Regions from separate parts of the Arthrobacter sp. LFS091 genome, predicted to be linked through region 2. Evidence: riboswitches for the same ligand, from Rfam matches in the RefSeq annotation. Region 2 holds a riboswitch; each other region holds the start of a gene.
The links. Region 2 has a riboswitch for glycine ahead of gcvP (aminomethyl-transferring glycine dehydrogenase). Riboswitches for the same ligand answer to the same signal wherever they lie in the genome.
Positions count from the first base shown of each region.

Region 1: linked by a shared signal. The riboswitch ahead of gcvP (aminomethyl-transferring glycine dehydrogenase) and the one ahead of gcvP (aminomethyl-transferring glycine dehydrogenase) in region 2 are both predicted to bind glycine.
Region 3: linked by a shared signal. The riboswitch ahead of cycA (D-serine/D-alanine/glycine transporter) and the one ahead of gcvP (aminomethyl-transferring glycine dehydrogenase) in region 2 are both predicted to bind glycine.

Region 1 is NZ_JBFPFP010000008.1:230,266-235,926, reverse strand. Features, by position in the region: gene ACNQOP_RS16590 (sigma-70 family RNA polymerase sigma factor) at 1-10, shown strand, start outside; gene ACNQOP_RS16585 (MFS transporter) at 69-1,616, opposite strand; gene ACNQOP_RS16580 (TetR/AcrR family transcriptional regulator) at 1,689-2,228, shown strand; glycine riboswitch at 2,324-2,421, shown strand; gene gcvP (aminomethyl-transferring glycine dehydrogenase) at 2,599-5,445, shown strand; gene gcvT (glycine cleavage system aminomethyltransferase GcvT) at 5,459-5,661, shown strand, end outside.
Region 2 is NZ_JBFPFP010000003.1:322,527-328,187, reverse strand. Features, by position in the region: gene gcvT (glycine cleavage system aminomethyltransferase GcvT) at 1-742, opposite strand, end outside; gene gcvP (aminomethyl-transferring glycine dehydrogenase) at 755-3,601, opposite strand; glycine riboswitch at 3,750-3,848, opposite strand; gene ACNQOP_RS07185 (helix-turn-helix domain-containing protein) at 3,923-4,228, opposite strand; gene ACNQOP_RS07180 (D-arabinono-1,4-lactone oxidase) at 4,232-4,351, shown strand; gene mscL (large conductance mechanosensitive channel protein MscL) at 4,477-4,941, shown strand; gene ACNQOP_RS07170 (TetR/AcrR family transcriptional regulator) at 5,064-5,661, shown strand, end outside; gene ACNQOP_RS07165 (alpha/beta fold hydrolase) at 5,660-5,661, shown strand, end outside.
Region 3 is NZ_JBFPFP010000002.1:64,528-70,188, reverse strand. Features, by position in the region: gene ACNQOP_RS03110 (prolyl oligopeptidase family serine peptidase) at 1-618, opposite strand, end outside; gene ACNQOP_RS03105 (FAD/NAD(P)-binding protein) at 679-2,640, shown strand; glycine riboswitch at 2,715-2,813, shown strand; gene cycA (D-serine/D-alanine/glycine transporter) at 2,958-4,424, shown strand; gene ACNQOP_RS03095 (ExeM/NucH family extracellular endonuclease) at 4,491-5,661, opposite strand, start outside.

The DNA.
Region 1 (5,661 bases), on a different contig from region 2:
CGCCGTTTAGACACTGATGCGAAGGAGGCCGGGCCGCTCAGCGACCCGGCCTCCTTGCGTAGACTCGGCTAGTGCGCCCTGGGGACACGCCGGAGTACGACGGCGGCAAGGGCAGCCGCTCCGGCCATGAGTACCAGCCCAATCGCCGCAGTGATGTGGACGCCGGAGTCAAAGGCGACGCGTGCCGAGGCCGTCAAGGCTTCAGCCAAGGGCGCTGGGAGCGTGGTAGCAACGTCAACGGCGCCGGCCAGGGTTTCCCCGGACTTTTCAGCGGCGTGGCCGGATACGCCGTCCGGTATGACCAGGTTGTGCTGGTAGGAGGCCGTGAGGATGGAACCAAGGACAGCCGTTCCCAACAGCGAACCCAATTCGTAACCGGTCTCCGAGATGGCTGATGCTGCCCCGGATTTGTCAGCCGGTACGGAGGCCAGGATGAGGTCGTTTGAGATGGTCTCCGCCGCGCCCACGCCAATAGCAAGAACTGTGAGGGCCGACAGGAGGAACACGGGGCCGCTGCCGTGGTCGCCCACAACAGCCACGAAGTAGCCAATGGCACTGAGCGTCAACCCTCCGGCCACCACAAAACCGGGCCGGACCTTTTTGACCAGGGGCACCACCAGCAGTCCGGCGATGACTGTTGCCAGGAGGGCCGGGATCATTGCGATACCCGCCTCCATGGGGGACTGGCCTTCAACCAATTGCAGGTGCTGGGCGAAGAAGTAGATGAAGCCGGTCATGGAGAAGAGGGAAAGTACGTTGGCAACGATTGCCGTACTGAACACCTTGTTCTTGAACAGGCTGACATCCAGCATCGGGCTGTCGATCCTCTGCTGGCGTCGGACGAAGAGGACACCCATCACCAGACCGAAAAGCATGAACGCCGCCGCTGATGCCCCAAAGCCGTGCACTGCGAATTCTTTGATGCCGTAGACAAACGGAGCCATGGTCAAGATGGACAAAGCGATGCTGGGGACATCCACCCGGCCCGGGTTCGCGTCTTTGGACTCAGGGATGAGCACCCTACCGAAGGCAAGCAGCGGCAGCAGCAGGAAGGCTGCCACCAGGAAGACGGCGCCCCACCAGAAGTGTTCCACCAGCCAACCGCCGAAGATCGGCCCGAGGGCAGCACCGCCTGAGAACCCGGCCGCCCACACGGCAATTGCGAGCCGGCGGCGGTTGGGGTCGGTAAAGATGTTCCGGATCAGGGAAAGCGTCGAGGGCATCAGCATGGCGCCGAAAACGCCAAGGGCGGCGCGTCCGGCAATCAGCCATTCCGCGGAAGGCGCGAACGCCGTAGCAGCCGAAACCGCAGCAAAGCCTGTGCTGCCGATCAGAAGCAGCCGCCGTCGTCCGATCCTGTCGCCGAGGTTGCCCATGGAGACCAGCAGCGCGGCCAGGACCAAGGGGTAGGCGTCGACGATCCAGAGCAGTTGCACACCACCGACATCGAGGGATCGGGCGATCTCGGGCAGGGCAAAGGTGAGCGCGGTGTTGTCGACGGCCACCAGCAGTACCGGGAACATCAGGAGTGCCAGGGCCGTCCAGTCGCGCCACGGTGCAGGGCCCATGACGGGACGAGCTGAACGGGGAGCTTGGGTGGAGGACGGCGAGAACATGTCCTTACTGTACCGTCCAGACGGTATAGTTTCAAATTAATCCTCAGCAAACCTTTAGGGAATGATGTACTCATGCCACGAAAACCAGTTGCCCGGGACGCCGTCCTGGATGCCTACGAAGCCCTCCTTATAGAGGTAGGGGAGCGGGCCGCCACGCTCGATGCAGTTGCCAAGCGTGCGGGCGTCTCGAAGGGCGGTTTGCTGTACCACTTTCCGAACAAGGAGTCGCTGATTAGTGCCCTCCTGGAACGCCTGGACCAACTGGCAGTACAGGACATTGAGCAGATGAGGGCCGCGCCGGACGGCGCCGCTGCCTACTTCATCCGGACGTCGTTGTGGGCCGGGACGCCGATGGACCGCGCTTTCGTCGCTGCTACGCGGCTGGCTGAGGTTGCCCACGAAGAAACGCGCCGCAGGTTTGCCGGAATCCAAAAGCAGTGGCTTGATGTCCTGGCCAAGGATGTCGGACCCGAGGTAGCGAAGGCCGTTAGCTACATGGGCGACGGACTGTATTTCAACGCAATGTTCGAGGGCGGCCAGGAGGCCGGCGACGACGGCCGGGAAGCCGACGTCAAAATCCTGCTCGGAGTGCTGGAGCGGCTGCGGAAGTAGCGCATCATCCCATTTGCGGCGACGCGCCACACGTAGGACAATTAACCCTTGTGGCCTGCCTGAATTCGGGCCGCGTTATAACTGAACATTGCCTATGATCTGCGGCGGGAGAGTCCTGCAAGCACGTGATGCAGGCGCCGTAGGAGCAAACCCTCCCCAGGAATCTCTCAGGCCCACGCACCGCCGCGGCAAGGCAACTCTGGAAAGCAGCAGGCGCTCTGACCACCGAAGGGTGAAAGAGCGCTGTGCTCACCGACGGTGCAAGCGATGTTGTTCCAACAACGCGGAAACTCTCAGGTCCAATACAGAGCGGGGAGGAACCCAGCCACTGTGGCGTACCCAAACGCCGCCCAAGTAATGGAGTTCCTTCGTGACGGTTAGTTCTGCCTCCACCACCTTTGTTGATCGGCATATTGGCGCCCGCCGCCAGGCCGACATTGAGACCATGCTCAAGTCCGTGGGCTACGACACCGTTGACGCGTTGGTCGACACCGCCGTCCCCAACGACATCCGCCAGGACGTCGCCCTCACCCTGCAGAACGCCCTGAGCGAAGTCGAAGTCCTTGCCGAGCTCCGCAAGCTCGCCTCCAAGAACAAGACCGCCGTGCAAATGATCGGCCAGGGCTACTACGACACCGTCACGCCGCCGGTGATCCGCCGCAACATCCTCGAGTCCCCGGCCTGGTACACCGCCTACACCCCGTACCAGCCGGAAATCTCCCAGGGCCGCCTCGAAGCGCTCCTCAACTTCCAGACCATGGTCCAGGACCTGGTGGGCCTGCCCATCGCCAACGCTTCCCTCCTGGATGAAGCAACGGCTGTGGCCGAAGCCGTGCTGATGATGCGCCGCGCCAACAAGAACAAGTCCGCCCAGGACGGCAAGACTGTCCTCGACGCCGACTGCCTGCCGCAGACCATTGCGATCGTGAAGGGCCGCGCGGAAGCGCTCGGCTTCGAAGTTGAGGTAGCCGACCTGAGCGCCGGTCTTCCGGAAGGTGCCATCAACGGCGTCGTCCTCCAGCAGCCCGGCGTTTCCGGCCGCGTGTTCGATCACTCCGCCGTCATTGCTGAAGCCAAAGAGCGCGGCGCGCTGGTCACGGTCGCCGCCGACCTCCTGTCCCTCACGCTCATCACCCCTCCGGGCGAGCAGGGCGCCGACATCGCTGTCGGTTCCGCCCAGCGCCTGGGCGTGCCGCTGTTCTTCGGCGGCCCGCACGCCGCGTACATGGCCGTCCAGAAGGGCCTGGAGCGCTCCATGCCCGGCCGCCTGGTAGGCGTTTCCAAGGACGACGCCGGTGTCCCCGCCTACCGCTTGGCGCTGCAGACCCGCGAGCAGCACATCCGCCGCGAGAAGGCTACGTCCAACATCTGTACAGCCCAGGCACTCCTGGCGATTGTGGCCTCCATGTACGCGGTTTACCACGGCCCCGAGGGACTGAAGGCAATCGCGGAGACCGCCCACGACCACGCCCGGACCCTGGCCGCATCCCTGAAGGCTGCCGGCGTCGAGGTCCTCCACGGCTCGTTCTTCGACACCATCACGGTCCACGTCCCGGGCAAGGCCGCCGAGCTGGTGGCCGCAGCTGAAGCCAAGGGCATCAACCTGCGCGGCGTCGACGCCGACACGGTTGGCATCTCAGTGGATGAAACAACAACGACGGCGATTGTCGCCGACGTCGCAAGCGTCTTCGGCGCTTCGGTAACTGAAGCCGTTAAAGGCTTCGCGCTGGAATCCTCCGTTGAGCGCACCAGCGACTTCATGCAGCACCCGGTGTTCAACACCCACCGCTCCGAAACCCAGCTCCTGCGTTACATCCGCAAGCTGTCCGACCGGGACCTCGCGCTGGACCGCACCATGATCCCGCTGGGTTCGTGCACCATGAAGCTCAACGCCACGGCTGAAATGGAAGCTATCTCCTGGCCGGAGTTCGCTTCCATCCACCCGTTCGCGCCGGACTCCCAGACCGAAGGCTGGCGTGAGCTCATCACCGACCTCGAGGCACAGCTGACCGAGATCACCGGCTACGACCAGGTCTCCATCCAGCCGAACGCCGGTTCCCAGGGTGAACTCGCCGGGCTCCTCGCGATCCGCGGCTACCACCACTCCAACGGTGACGAGCAGCGCAACGTCTGCCTCATCCCGGCTTCCGCCCACGGCACCAACGCTGCCTCTGCCGTCCTGGCGGGCATGAAGGTGGTGGTCGTTGCCACCGCGCCGGATGGCACCATCGACCACGTGGACCTCAAGGCCAAGATCGAGGCCAACCGCGACGCCCTCTCGGCAATCATGATCACCTACCCGTCCACGCACGGTGTCTACGATGCCGACGTCCGCGAAGTCTGCGACGCCATCCACGAAGCCGGCGGGCAGGTCTACATCGACGGTGCCAACCTCAACGCCCTTGTTGGCCTTGCCCAGCCCGGCAAGTTCGGTGGCGATGTCTCGCACCTGAACCTGCACAAGACCTTCTGCATCCCGCACGGCGGTGGCGGTCCCGGCGTTGGTCCGGTTGCTGCCAAGGCACATCTGGCACCGTTCATGCCGGGCGATGCGGCTTCCTGGACCGAAGGCAACGACGTTCCGATTTCCGCATCCCGCTTTGGTTCCGCCGGTGTGCTGCCGATCTCCTGGGCATATGTGAAGCTCATGGGTGGCCAGGGCCTCACCGAAGCAACCAAGTCCGCGCTGCTCGCTGCGAACTACATCGCGTCCCGCCTCAACGACCACTTCCCGGTGCTCTACACCGGCGAAGGTGGACTCGTGGCACACGAGTGCATCCTGGACCTGCGGGAACTGACGGCCAAGACCGGCGTCACCGCTGAAGATGTGGCCAAGCGCCTCATTGACTTCGGCTTCCACGCCCCCACGCTCGCCTTCCCGGTTGCAGGGACCTTGATGGTGGAGCCCACCGAGTCCGAAGACCTCGTGGAGATCGATCGCTTCATCGAAGCCATGATCACCATCCGCAAGGAAATCGACCAGGTCGCTGCCGGTGACTTCTCCGTGCAGGACTCCCCGCTTCGCCGCGCGCCCCACACGGCAGCCGCCGTCGTAAGTTCCGACTGGGACCGCGCCTACCCGCGTGAGCAGGCTGCCTTCCCGGTCCACCACCTGAAGCAGGACAAGTACTTCCCGCCCGTTGGCCGCATCGACGGCGCAGCCGGAGACCGCAACCTGGTCTGCTCCTGCCCGCCCATCGAAGACTTCGAGAACTAGGGGGTTCCGGAAAATGACTGAGAACTACACGGCCCTCTACGAAGAGCACAAGAAACTCGGCGCCTCCTTCACCGACTTCGGTGGCTGGCAAATGCCGCTCAAGTACTCCTCGGAGCTGGCTGAGCACCACGCCGTCCGCAAATCCGCAGGCCTGTTCGACCTCTCCCACATGGGCGAAGTCTGGGTCACCGGGCCGGAAGCTGCTGCGTTCCTGGA
Region 2 (5,661 bases):
GCATTCCGGCTTCGAGGCGCAGGGAGTCGCGGGCGGCGAGCCCGGCCGGGATGAGACCCTGGCCTTCACCGGCTTCAAGGAGGGCTTCCCACAGTACGGCAGCGTCGACGTTCGGGACATATATCTCGAAGCCGTCTTCGCCGGTGTACCCGGTGCGTGCCAGCAGCAGGTCCTGCCCGTTGATCGAAACCTCAACGGCCGCGTAATACTTCAGCTCGGTGACCAGCGCGTGCTGCTCACCGGGGACCAGTTTCAGCAGGATGCCCTCGGCGTTGGGTCCCTGCACGGCAATCAGTGAAGTTTCGGCGGAGGCGTCCTCCACGGAAACGTCAAAACCGGCTGCACGTTCGCGAAGTGCCTGCGCGACGATCTTGGCGTTGCCCGCGTTGGGAACCACCAGGTACTGGTCCACGCCTTCTTCGGGCGAGGGGCGCCGGTACGTGATGAGGTCGTCGATGATGCCGCCGTCGGTGTCGCAGATGAGCGAATACTTGGCCTTCCCCACCGCGATCGCGGACAACTTGCCCACCAGCGCGTAGTCCAGGAACGCCGCAGCCTCCGGCCCGGTGACCCAGACTTCGCCCATGTGGGAGAGGTCGAACAGGCCAGCGGCGTTGCGGACTGCGTGGTGCTCGGCGAGCTCGGACTCGTATTTCAGCGGCATCTGCCAGCCACCGAAGTCGGTGAAGGAGGCGCCCGCCTTTTTGTGTTGCTCGTACAGAGCCGTGTAGTTCTCAGTCATGATCGGGATCCTTTAGTTCTCGAATGATTCGATCGGAGGGCAGGAGCACACCAGGTTGCGGTCGCCGGCTGCGCCGTCGATGCGGCCCACTGGCGGGAAGTACTTGTCCTGCTTGAGGTGGTGGACGGGGAAGGCGGCCTGCTCGCGCGGGTAGGAGCGGACCCAGTCGGAATTCACGACGGCGGCAGCGGTGTGCGGCGCGTTGCGCAGCGGCGACTCCTCGACAGTGAAATCACCGCTGGCCACCTGCTCGATCTCGGCACGGATGGTGATCATGGCTTCGATGAAACGGTCGATTTCGGTCAGGTCCTCGGACTCGGTCGGTTCCACCATCAGGGTCCCAGCAACCGGGAAGGCGAGAGTGGGAGCGTGGAAACCGAAGTCGATCAGGCGCTTGGCCACGTCTTCAGCAGTAACACCCGTGCGTGCCGTCAGCTCGCGGAGGTCCAGGATGCATTCGTGCGCAACCAGGCCGCCTTCACCGGTGTAGAGAACCGGGAAGTGCTCATCCAGCCGGGAAGCGATGTAGTTCGCGGCCAGCAGGGCCGACTTGGTGGCTTCAGTGAGGCCCTGCCCGCCCATGAGCTTCACGTAAGCCCAGGAGATCGGCAGCACACCCGCGGATCCGTATCGCGAAGCGGAAATCGCCACGCCATGACCCGGTTCGTGGGCGGCCTTGTTGGCATCGCCGGGCATGAACGGGGCCAAGTGGGCTTTCGCAGCAACGGGTCCAACACCGGGGCCGCCGCCACCGTGCGGGATGCAGAAGGTCTTGTGCAGGTTCAGGTGGGAGACGTCGCCGCCGAACTTGCCGGGCTGGGCAAGGCCAACCAGGGCATTGAGGTTCGCGCCATCGACGTACACCTGACCACCGGCCTGGTGAACGGCGTCGCACACCTCAACGACGTCGGCGTCGTAGACACCGTGCGTGGACGGGTAGGTGATCATGATGCAGGACAGGACGTCCTTGTTGGCTTCGATCTTGGCCGTAAGGTCCGCGTGGTCGATGGTCCCGTCAGCAGCCGTCGCCACCACAACCACCTTCATGCCGGCCAGCACTGCGGAGGCAGCGTTGGTGCCGTGCGCGGAAGCGGGAATCAGGCAGACAGTGCGCTGCTCGTCACCCCGGGAGAGGTGGTAGCCGCGGATCGCCAGCAAGCCCGCGAGTTCGCCCTGGGAACCAGCGTTCGGCTGAATGGAGACCTGATGGTAGCCAGTGATCTCCGTGAGGTCGGCTTCCAGGTCCTCGATGAGTTCGCGCCAGCCCGCCGTCTGGTGGTCCGGTGCGAAGGGGTGGATGGAGGCGAACTCCGGCCAGGAGATGGCTTCCATCTCAGCGGTCGCGTTCAGCTTCATGGTGCACGAACCCAGTGGGATCATGGTGCGGTCCAGAGCGAGGTCCCGGTCGGACAGCTTGCGGATATAGCGCAACAGCTGCGTCTCGGAACGGTGCGTGTTGAACACCGGGTGCTGCAGGAAATCGCTGGTCCGGACCACGTCCGAGGGCAGCTCGAAGCCCGCCGCGTCCTTCACCGGACCGGCACCGAAGGCGACGGCAACGGCGGAGAGGACCTCCGGCGTCGTGGTTTCATCAATCGAGACGCCCACGGTGTCGGCGTCGATGAACCGCAGGTTGATGCCGCGGGCTTCGGCGGCGGCGATGACTTTGTCAGCCTTGCCGGGGACGCGGACCGTGAGGGTGTCGAAGAAGGACTCGGTCACGAGTTCGCGGCCGGCCGCCTTCAGCGCCGTCGCCAGCGTTCGTGCATGGCCGTGAACGGTTTCGGCGATCGACTTCAGGCCTTCCGGGCCGTGGTAGACGGCGTACATCGAGGCCACGATGGCCAGCAATGCCTGGGCTGTACAGATGTTGGACGTGGCCTTTTCGCGGCGGATGTGCTGCTCGCGGGTCTGGAGGGCCAGGCGGTAGGCGGGGACGCCCGCGTTGTCCTTGGAGACGCCGACGATTCGACCCGGGAGCGTGCGCTCCATGCCGTCGCGGACGGCCATGTACGCGGCGTGCGGGCCGCCGAAGAACAGCGGGACACCGAAACGCTGCGCGGTTCCGACGGCGACATCGGCACCTTGCTCGCCCGGGGGCGTGATGAGGGTGAGCGCCAGCAGGTCGGCTGCGACAGTAACCAAGGCGCCACGTTCCTTGGCTTCGGCGATCACCGGGGCATGGTTGAAAACGCGGCCCGAAACGCCAGGCTGCTGCAGGACAATACCGTTGATGTCGCCGTCGGGCAGGCCGGCCGAGAGGTCCGCTATCTCGACCTCAAACCCCAGCGCCTCGGCGCGGCCCTTCACGATTGCGATGGTCTGCGGGAGGAGGTCTGCGTCCAGGACGGTCTTGCCGTCCTTCACAGTCTTGTTCGCCCTGCGCATGAGCAGCACTGCCTCGGCAACGGCGGTAGCTTCGTCCAGCAGCGAGGCGTTGGCCACGGGAAGTCCCGTGAGGTCCTGGACCATGGTCTGGAAGTTGAGCAGCGCTTCGAGGCGGCCCTGGGAAATTTCCGGCTGGTACGGGGTGTAGGCCGTGTACCAAGCCGGGGATTCGAGGATGTTGCGGCGGATGACGGGCGGGGTCACGGTGTCGTAGTAGCCCTGGCCGATCATCTGCACGGCGGTTCTGTTCTTGGAAGCCAGCTTGCGCAGCTCAGTGAGGACCTGCACCTCGGTGAGGGCGTCCTGCAACTTCAGCGCAGTGTCCTGGCGGATGGAATCTGGGACAGCAATGTCCACCATGCCGTCGACGGAGTCATAGCCGATGGCCTTGAGCATGGTGTCAACATCGGCCTGGCGGCGGGCGCCGATATGCCGGTCCGCGAACGCGGTGGGGGTTGATTGAACAGTCAAGAGGAACTCCATGATTCAGGCGCCTGCTGAGCGCCACGATGATGTGGGTTCCTCCCCGCTCTGTATTGGACCTGAGAGATTCCGCAGGAATGGTTGCCTGCTTGCACCGTCGGTGAGCCCGGTTTCCCGGACTGCTTTCCAGAGTTGCCTAACCGCGGCGGTACATGGGCCTGAGAGATTCCTGGGGAGGATTTGCTCCTACGGCGCCTGACTGGATGTACCGGCAGGACTCTCCCGCCGCAGATCAAAAGCGTTGCATCACGTGAGTGACACGCTTCACACCATAGCGGGTTGTTTTGAAAAAGCGCAAGCAAGCTGTGGCTACTGATGCATCGCTTCGTGGATCTGCAGTGCGAACCACAACTGCGCAACCGTGGACGTTTCGCCCATGTCCAGCCCCGTCAACTCACCGATTTTCCGGATCCGGTAGATGATGGTTTGCCGGTGCGCGAACAGCGCCGCAGCCGTCTTTTGCCAGGAACGTTGAGAATCCAAATATGTCCTCAGAGTCCGGGTCAGATCACCGTCCTGGCTCTGCTCATAGTCGAAAATCGGACCCAGCAGGCGCCGCACCAACGCCGCGTGCTCCAGGAATTCGAGCCCCGGGCGCACTGGGGGAAGATCCACTTCATGACCCGCAGCCGCCTGGAACGCCTCTACCCGGAACTGGACACTTTCCTCCAGGTCCGCCGCGAATTCGATCCCCGCGGAATGTTCCTGAACGACCACACCCGGTCCCTGTTCGGCTGAGCACATCACGGGGTAGGGGAGCAGGCGTGATGCACTCCCCTACCCCGTTACACCGGGTTGAAACATGGGGATGGTAGTTTGTTCACTGCTGAGGCAGACATCCCCACCCAAGCTGAGGACACTCCATGTTTAAGGGTTTCAAAGACTTCATCCTTCGCGGCAACGTGATCGAACTGGCCATCGCCGTGGTTATCGGCAGTGCTTTCACCGCCCTCGTCGGGGCCTTCACCAACCACATCATCAACCCGGTCATCGCCGCTGCCGGTGGCATGAACGCCGAGGGCCTGGGCTTCAAGATCTGGGAAAACAACCCCGCCACGTTCGTCGATTTCGGGGCCGTCCTGACCGCCCTGATCACCTTTGTGATCACGGCTGCCGTGGTCTACTTCATCTTCGTGGCGCCCATGAACAAGATCAACTCCCTGGTCAAGGACCGCCTCTCCACCGAGGAACCCGAGGAAGAGCCGCTCCCCGCCGATACGGCGCTCCTCGCCGAAATCCGTGACCTCCTCAAGGACGCAGCCGCGGCCCGCAACGCAGGTACCGCTTCCGCGCCCAACCCAGGGCCCGGCTCCGACCCCGTCCGTTAGGGCCAGCACAGCCTTTACAAGTAGCTCCGCCCAAAACCCGGCTCCCTCACACGAGGGGCCGGGTTTTTGCGTTGGGCTTGCGCGGATTTACAAAAATATATAGACCGGTCTATTATTTCCCTGTGGCTATCAAAGGAAACCTGACGAAGGCACGGCTTACAGAGTCCATGCTGCAGCTCATCCAGACCAGCGGCTACAGCGGCACAGGCCTGAACGCTGTGATCGAACATGCCGCCGCACCCAAGGGGTCTGTCTACTTCCATTTCCCCGGCGGGAAGGAGGACCTGGGAGTCGCAGCGGTCGACCTCGCCGCGACGCAATTCCAGGCCCTGATCGCGGAGGCGGCATCTTCCGCGGGCGGCCCGGCTGAAGCTGCCCGCGCCGCCATTGAGGCTTTGGCGACGATCGTCAGCGAGGGCAACTTCCAACTGGGCTGCCCTGTCTCCGTCGTCACCTTGGAGATGGGCGCTGAGAGCGAGCGGCTGCGGCAGGCATGTGCCACTGCCTTCGAGTCGTGGATCGTACCCACGTCGGCACTGCTCGAAGCAAGCGGCATTGACGCAAAGGAGGCGCGGTCCTTGGCGACGGTCATTGTGTCGACAATCGAGGGCGCGGTGATCGTCTCCCGCGCCATGCAGGACACCCAACCCCTGGCTTCGGCCGCTGATGTCGTGGCAGAGCTCATCAACCAGCGCCTCGAGACCACTGGGAGGACCCGAT
Region 3 (5,661 bases), on a different contig from region 2:
CACCAGCAGGGTGTCGGCATCGAGCCAGCTGACGTTGCCCTTGGCGGTGGGGAGGTCGAAGCCGCCCTCAACGAAGGTGCGCGATTCGACGTCGAACTCGCGGTGGCGGTCCGCGTCGCCGCCGTCCGGGGACAGCGACACCATGGCCAGCCGGTACTCGTTTCCGTCCGCAGGGCGGAGGAAACCGGCCCCATGGAAGACCCATTCGACGCCCTCCGCTGCAGCCAGCGCATCAACGTCCAGGAGGACGTCCCATTCAGGAGCGTCGGTGAGGTAGCTATCCCATGTGGTGCGGCGCCAGAGACCCTTGGGGTGTTCCTGGTCTTTCCAGAAGTTGTAGTAGAACCCGCCGCGCTTGGAGACCATGGCAATGCGGTCCGTTGAGTCCAGGACCTCAAGGATTCCGGCTTCGACGGCGGAGTATTCAGCGTCCTCAAGCAATTCTTCGGTTCGCGCGTTCTGTTCCCGGACCCATGCAAGCTGCTCTTCGCCATGGATGTCTTCGAGCCAGATGTTTTCATCCGTGGGTTCAGGCGCAACCTCAGCGGCGTGGCGGGGACGGCCTGGCGCAGCCTCGTTCCCGGGAAGTGGCGTCTGATCAGCTTCTGTGGTGGTCATTGCCCCATCCAAGCAACACTTTTCAACAGTAAGCAAGTCACGCAGAAGTTAGGCTTGAGCGTGGCTAAATCCGAAACCAACCGTGTTGCCCTGCTGGGGGCTGGCCCCCGGGGCACCAGCGTCCTTGAGCGGTTGCTCGCGAATTGGGCTGCCGGGGGTCATGCTGTGCGCGCGTCGGGGGCCACCCTGCACATCGACGTGGTGGATCCTTTCCCCGCGGGTTCGGGCCACGTGTGGCAGCCGGGGCAGTCCCGGCTCTACCTGATGAACACCCAGTCGTTTTATCCGACGCTCATCCCGGAGGACCCTGAGCTCGCTCCTCCGCTGGCCGGTGGTTCGTTCGACAAGTGGCGCGAGGCCCGGCGTCGTGATGGCTTGGGACTGGACGACGCCGAAAAGGCGGAGCTTGCCACCCTCGAATCGCATGACTTCCCCAGCCGTGCCCTGTATGGGCGGTACTTGCGCCAGACCCTGGATGGCTTGCTCGAGCGGCTGCCCGACGGCGTCAAGGTCACGTTCCATGAGACCTCCGCCGTCGCGGCGCGACCGGTGAAGGACGGAACAAAAAACGCGTTCGACGTCGAACTCGCCAACGGTGCCACCCTCACCGTCGGCTCCGTGGTCCTCGCGTTAGGTCATATCGAGTCCCGGCTGAATCCCGAGCAAAGGTCTTTCAAGAGCGCGGCGGAGGAGCAAGGACTGCTCTATTTTCCGCCGGCGCCACCCGCCGACGTTGACTGGGAGGCGGTGCCGGATAACGAGCCGGTGCTGATCCGCGGAATGGGATTGAACTTCTTCGACGTCATGGGACAGCTGACGGAGGGCCGCGGCGGGAAGTTCGTCGAGGCCGGTTCTCCGGGGGCAGGGGTGTTGGAGTATCGGGCATCGGGCCGGGAACCCAGGATTATTGCTGCCTCCCGGCGGGGCACCCCTTACCGGGCCAAGGCGGGGCTGGCGGGTTACTACCCCAGCAGCATCACCATGCGCTACCTGACCGAAGACGCCGTGGACCGGTTTCGCGCGGCCGGAATCCAGCCCGGTTTCGACCACGATCTTTGGCCGCTGCTGCACCGTGATGCGCTGTGGGCGTATTACTCAACGCTGGCCCGCTCACAACCCACTGCGATCAAGGACCCCGCGCAGTTCCTGGCGGACCTCGAGGACGCACTCCAACCGCACGCGCACACCACAGCGAAGTGGGAGAACGACGTGGGCGATCTCGTGGAAAAGCACGTCGTCGCGTCCCGTCGGCTGAATCTTCGCGGGCTAGCCGCGCCGCTGGCAGGGCGTACTTTTGCGTCCAGGCGGGAGCTGGACGCGGCCATCACGGCATACCTTGATGATGACGCGCGCCGATCGGCTTTGGGCGAATCGGACCCTGTGAAGATGGCCATCGGAGCACTCCACACCGGTCGGGCAATCCTGAAATCGGTGGTGGCCGATGGCGGCATCACCGACGAATCCTGGTTGGCAGGGCTTCGCGGCTGGTTTGAGTCCTTCGTAGAGGGGCTGGCCAGTGGGGCACCCGCGCTGCGTTCGGAGCAGCTGGCCGCACTGGCGCGGGCCGGCGTCGTAAGTTTTGTTGGCCCGGACCCGAAGTTCAGTGTGGACCGGAGCGCGAAACTGTTCCGTGCGGTTTCGCCGTGGGTGCGCGACGCGCCGGTGGAAGCCCGGACCCTGATCGAGGCGATGTCGCCTGCCAACAGGGTGGGCATCAATATGTCACCGCTGCTGGAGCAGCTCATGGCTGACGGGTTGGTCCGAACCAAGATCATGATGAGCGTCGAAGGTACCCCGATGCAGACCACGGGTTTGGACGTCGTGCCACATCCCTACCGGCCCTTGGCGGCGAACGGGGCGGTCACCGAAAACCTATACGTGCTGGGCCTACAGTTGTCCGCCTCACAGTGGGGCACGGCCATCGCGGCGGAGGCCCGGCCCCGAACCGGGCAGGCCTATGCCAGCGGACAGCGGACCCTGCGGGACGCCGACGAGATTGCGCGTAGCATTCTGGCCCGCTGAGGACCCAGGGTTGCAGTGCCGCCCGGCCTTCGTTAGTGTGTGAGCTGCATCACCGAACTGGTGGTGCGCGCTTTTGATCCGCGGCGGGAGAGCCCTGCCGGTACATCACCACAGGCGCCGTAGGAGCAAACCCTCCCCAGGAATCTCTCAGGCCCATGTACCGCCGCGGCGAGGCAACTCTGGAAAGCAGTCCGGAACGCCGGGCTCACCGAAGGTGCAAGCAGGCCCACGCCTGCGGAAACTCTCAGGTCCATCTACAGAGCGGGGAGGAACCCGAATCTTGTGGCACCCAGTGCCGCCTGAACGATGGAGTTCCTTTGACGATTCAGCGCCCACCCTCAACCGGTACCGATTCACCGCATCTTGAGCGCCAGCTCAGCAACCGCCACATCCAGCTCATCGCCATCGGCGGAGCAATCGGAACAGGCCTTTTCATGGGCTCCGGCAAAACCATCTCAGCCGCCGGCCCGTCCGTCATCTTCGTCTACATGATCATCGGCTTCATGCTGTTCTTCGTCATGCGTGCCATGGGCGAACTGCTGCTGAGCAACCTGAACTACAAGTCCTTCAGCGACTTCGCAGCTGACCTCCTGGGCCCCTGGGCCGGCTTCTTCACCGGCTGGACCTACTGGTTCTGCTGGGTCATCACGGGGATCGCGGACGTCATCGCAATCGCAGGCTATTCGCAGGAGCTGTGGCCTTCCCTGCCCCTCTGGGTGCCGGGGCTCATTACCATCGGCATCCTCCTGCTGCTGAACCTGGCAACGGTGAAGGCATTCGGCGAGACCGAGTTCTGGTTCGCCCTCATCAAGATCGTCGCCATCGCGGCCCTGATTATTGTTGGCCTCTTCATGATCTTCAGTGGCTTCCAGTCCGACGCCGGACCCGCCAGCTTCACCAACCTTTGGAGCCATGGAGGATTCTTCCCGAACGAATTCATGGGCTTCGTCGCCGGATTCCAGATCGCGGTCTTCGCTTTCGTAGGCATCGAACTGGTGGGCACTACTGCGGCCGAGGCCAAGGACCCGGAAAAGAACCTGCCCAAGGCCATCAACTCGATTCCCATCCGCGTGCTCCTCTTCTACGTGGGCGCGCTGATCATCCTCATGTCCGTCACCCCGTGGACCCAGTTCGCTGCCGGTCACAGCCCGTTCATTGCCATGTTCTCACTGGCCGGCCTGGGCGCAGCAGCCACGATCGTCAACCTGGTGGTCCTCACCTCCGCCATGTCCTCAGCCAACTCCGGGATCTACTCCACGTCCCGCATGGTGTTCGGCCTGGCCCAGGAAGGCGATGCCCCCAAGGTCTTCGGCGCGCTCTCCGGACGCAAAGTACCCCGCAACGCACTGTTCCTGTCCTGCGTCCTGTTGCTGTCCGGCGTCGTGCTCATGTACGCCGGCCAGGACGTCGGTAAGGCGTTCGACATGGTGACCACCGTGTCTGCCGTCTGCTTCGTCTTCGTGTGGTCGATCATCCTGGCCAGCTACCTGGCCTTCCGGAAGCGCCGTCCCCACCTTCACGAGTCTTCGGCGTTCAAGATGCCAGGTGGAGTGGCCATGGTGTGGGTGGTGTTCGCCTTCTTTGCCTTCGTGCTGTGGGCGCTGACCACCCAGCCGGACACCCTCGCAGCGTTGCTGGCCACGCCCCTGTGGTTCGTGATTTTGGGGGTCGCTTGGGCGGTACTCCGACGCCGTCCGGCCCACCTGGCCCGGTACGCCGCTTTCCAGGCCGAGCTGCGCAGCGATGCTGCCAGGGTCCAGGACCCGGAGCCGGCAAACAAGTAACCACAAGACAGGCCCCTCACGAACCAATCGTGAGGGGCCTGTCTCTTGGGGCATGCTACGGGGCGCTTAGCCCCTCAGGCATTTCTGGTACTGCAACCATTCGATGCCGTACCGCAGCCATCCCACAATGTCGTACCACTTGGACGGCTTGGTGGGCGGGGTGCACTGCGGCGGGTTGGGGCCGCTTGCGGCCACCTTGACCAGGGCCTTCACTACCGTTCCGGACTCGACGGCGGTGAGCACCAAGGTCCCGGTACCTGCGGCCGCCGTGGCGGGAACCTTCACGTTGACAGTGGCCGCTCCTGCGGTCACCGGAACATTTCCAAGAGCCACGGAGGCGCCCTTGGCATCAACGAAGACAGCCTTCAGGGAGGTGTTCGCCGGGCTGCCAATGGAGGTCAGGTTCAGCTTGGAAACCGTCAACGTCACGGACTCGCCGGCCTTGACCTCGGCAGCGGTGGAGTTTGCCACAGCAACTGAGCGGCGCGCGAAGTCCGGCGAGACGGGGTTGTGCGCCTGAAGGTACTTGATCCAGGCGTCACGGTCCACCAGGCCGGTGTCCTTCGTGTTGCTGCCCTCCTTGAAGACCCGGAAGTTGTCACCGCCGGTTGCCAGGAAGCTGAAGGTACCGATCCTGTACTGCTTTGCCGAGTCGATCACAGCGCCATTGACCCAGATGCCGGTAATCCGGTCACCCGCAGGACGGGCAGCATCGTAGGTGTAGTTGACGTTCTTGGACACCCCCAGCTGCTGGTACGGGCGGCTTGGTACGGTACCGTCCGGGTTGGTCTGCCACTGCTGCTCCAGGAGCGTTTTGAACTGTGCACCCGTCAGGGACGTGGTCCACAGGTTGTTCACGAACGGCAGGACCGCGTTGGCCTCGGCGTAGGTGATGGTGCCGTCCGGCGCGTAGTACAGCTCGTTGCGCAGGCCGCCGGGGTTGACGACGCCGATTTCAGCCGCGCCGAGTTCGGGCGCCTTGAGCGTGTCCACCAGGGAGTCCGCTACCAGGTTGCCCAGCGTGGATTCGCTGGCGCGGTCGTCCCGCTTGGGGGCGCCTCCGGCAGGGTCCGGGGTGAATGCTGTGGTGATATCGGCGGTCACGGCACCTACGGCCTGGTTGCCGATTTCAGCAGCCTGGGCCAGGGCCTTATCCACGATGGTTTTCACTGCGGCCGCCCGCGGGTAGGCCGCGACGAGGCTTTCCGCGGTTTCGGTGGTACGGTCCACGACTGCG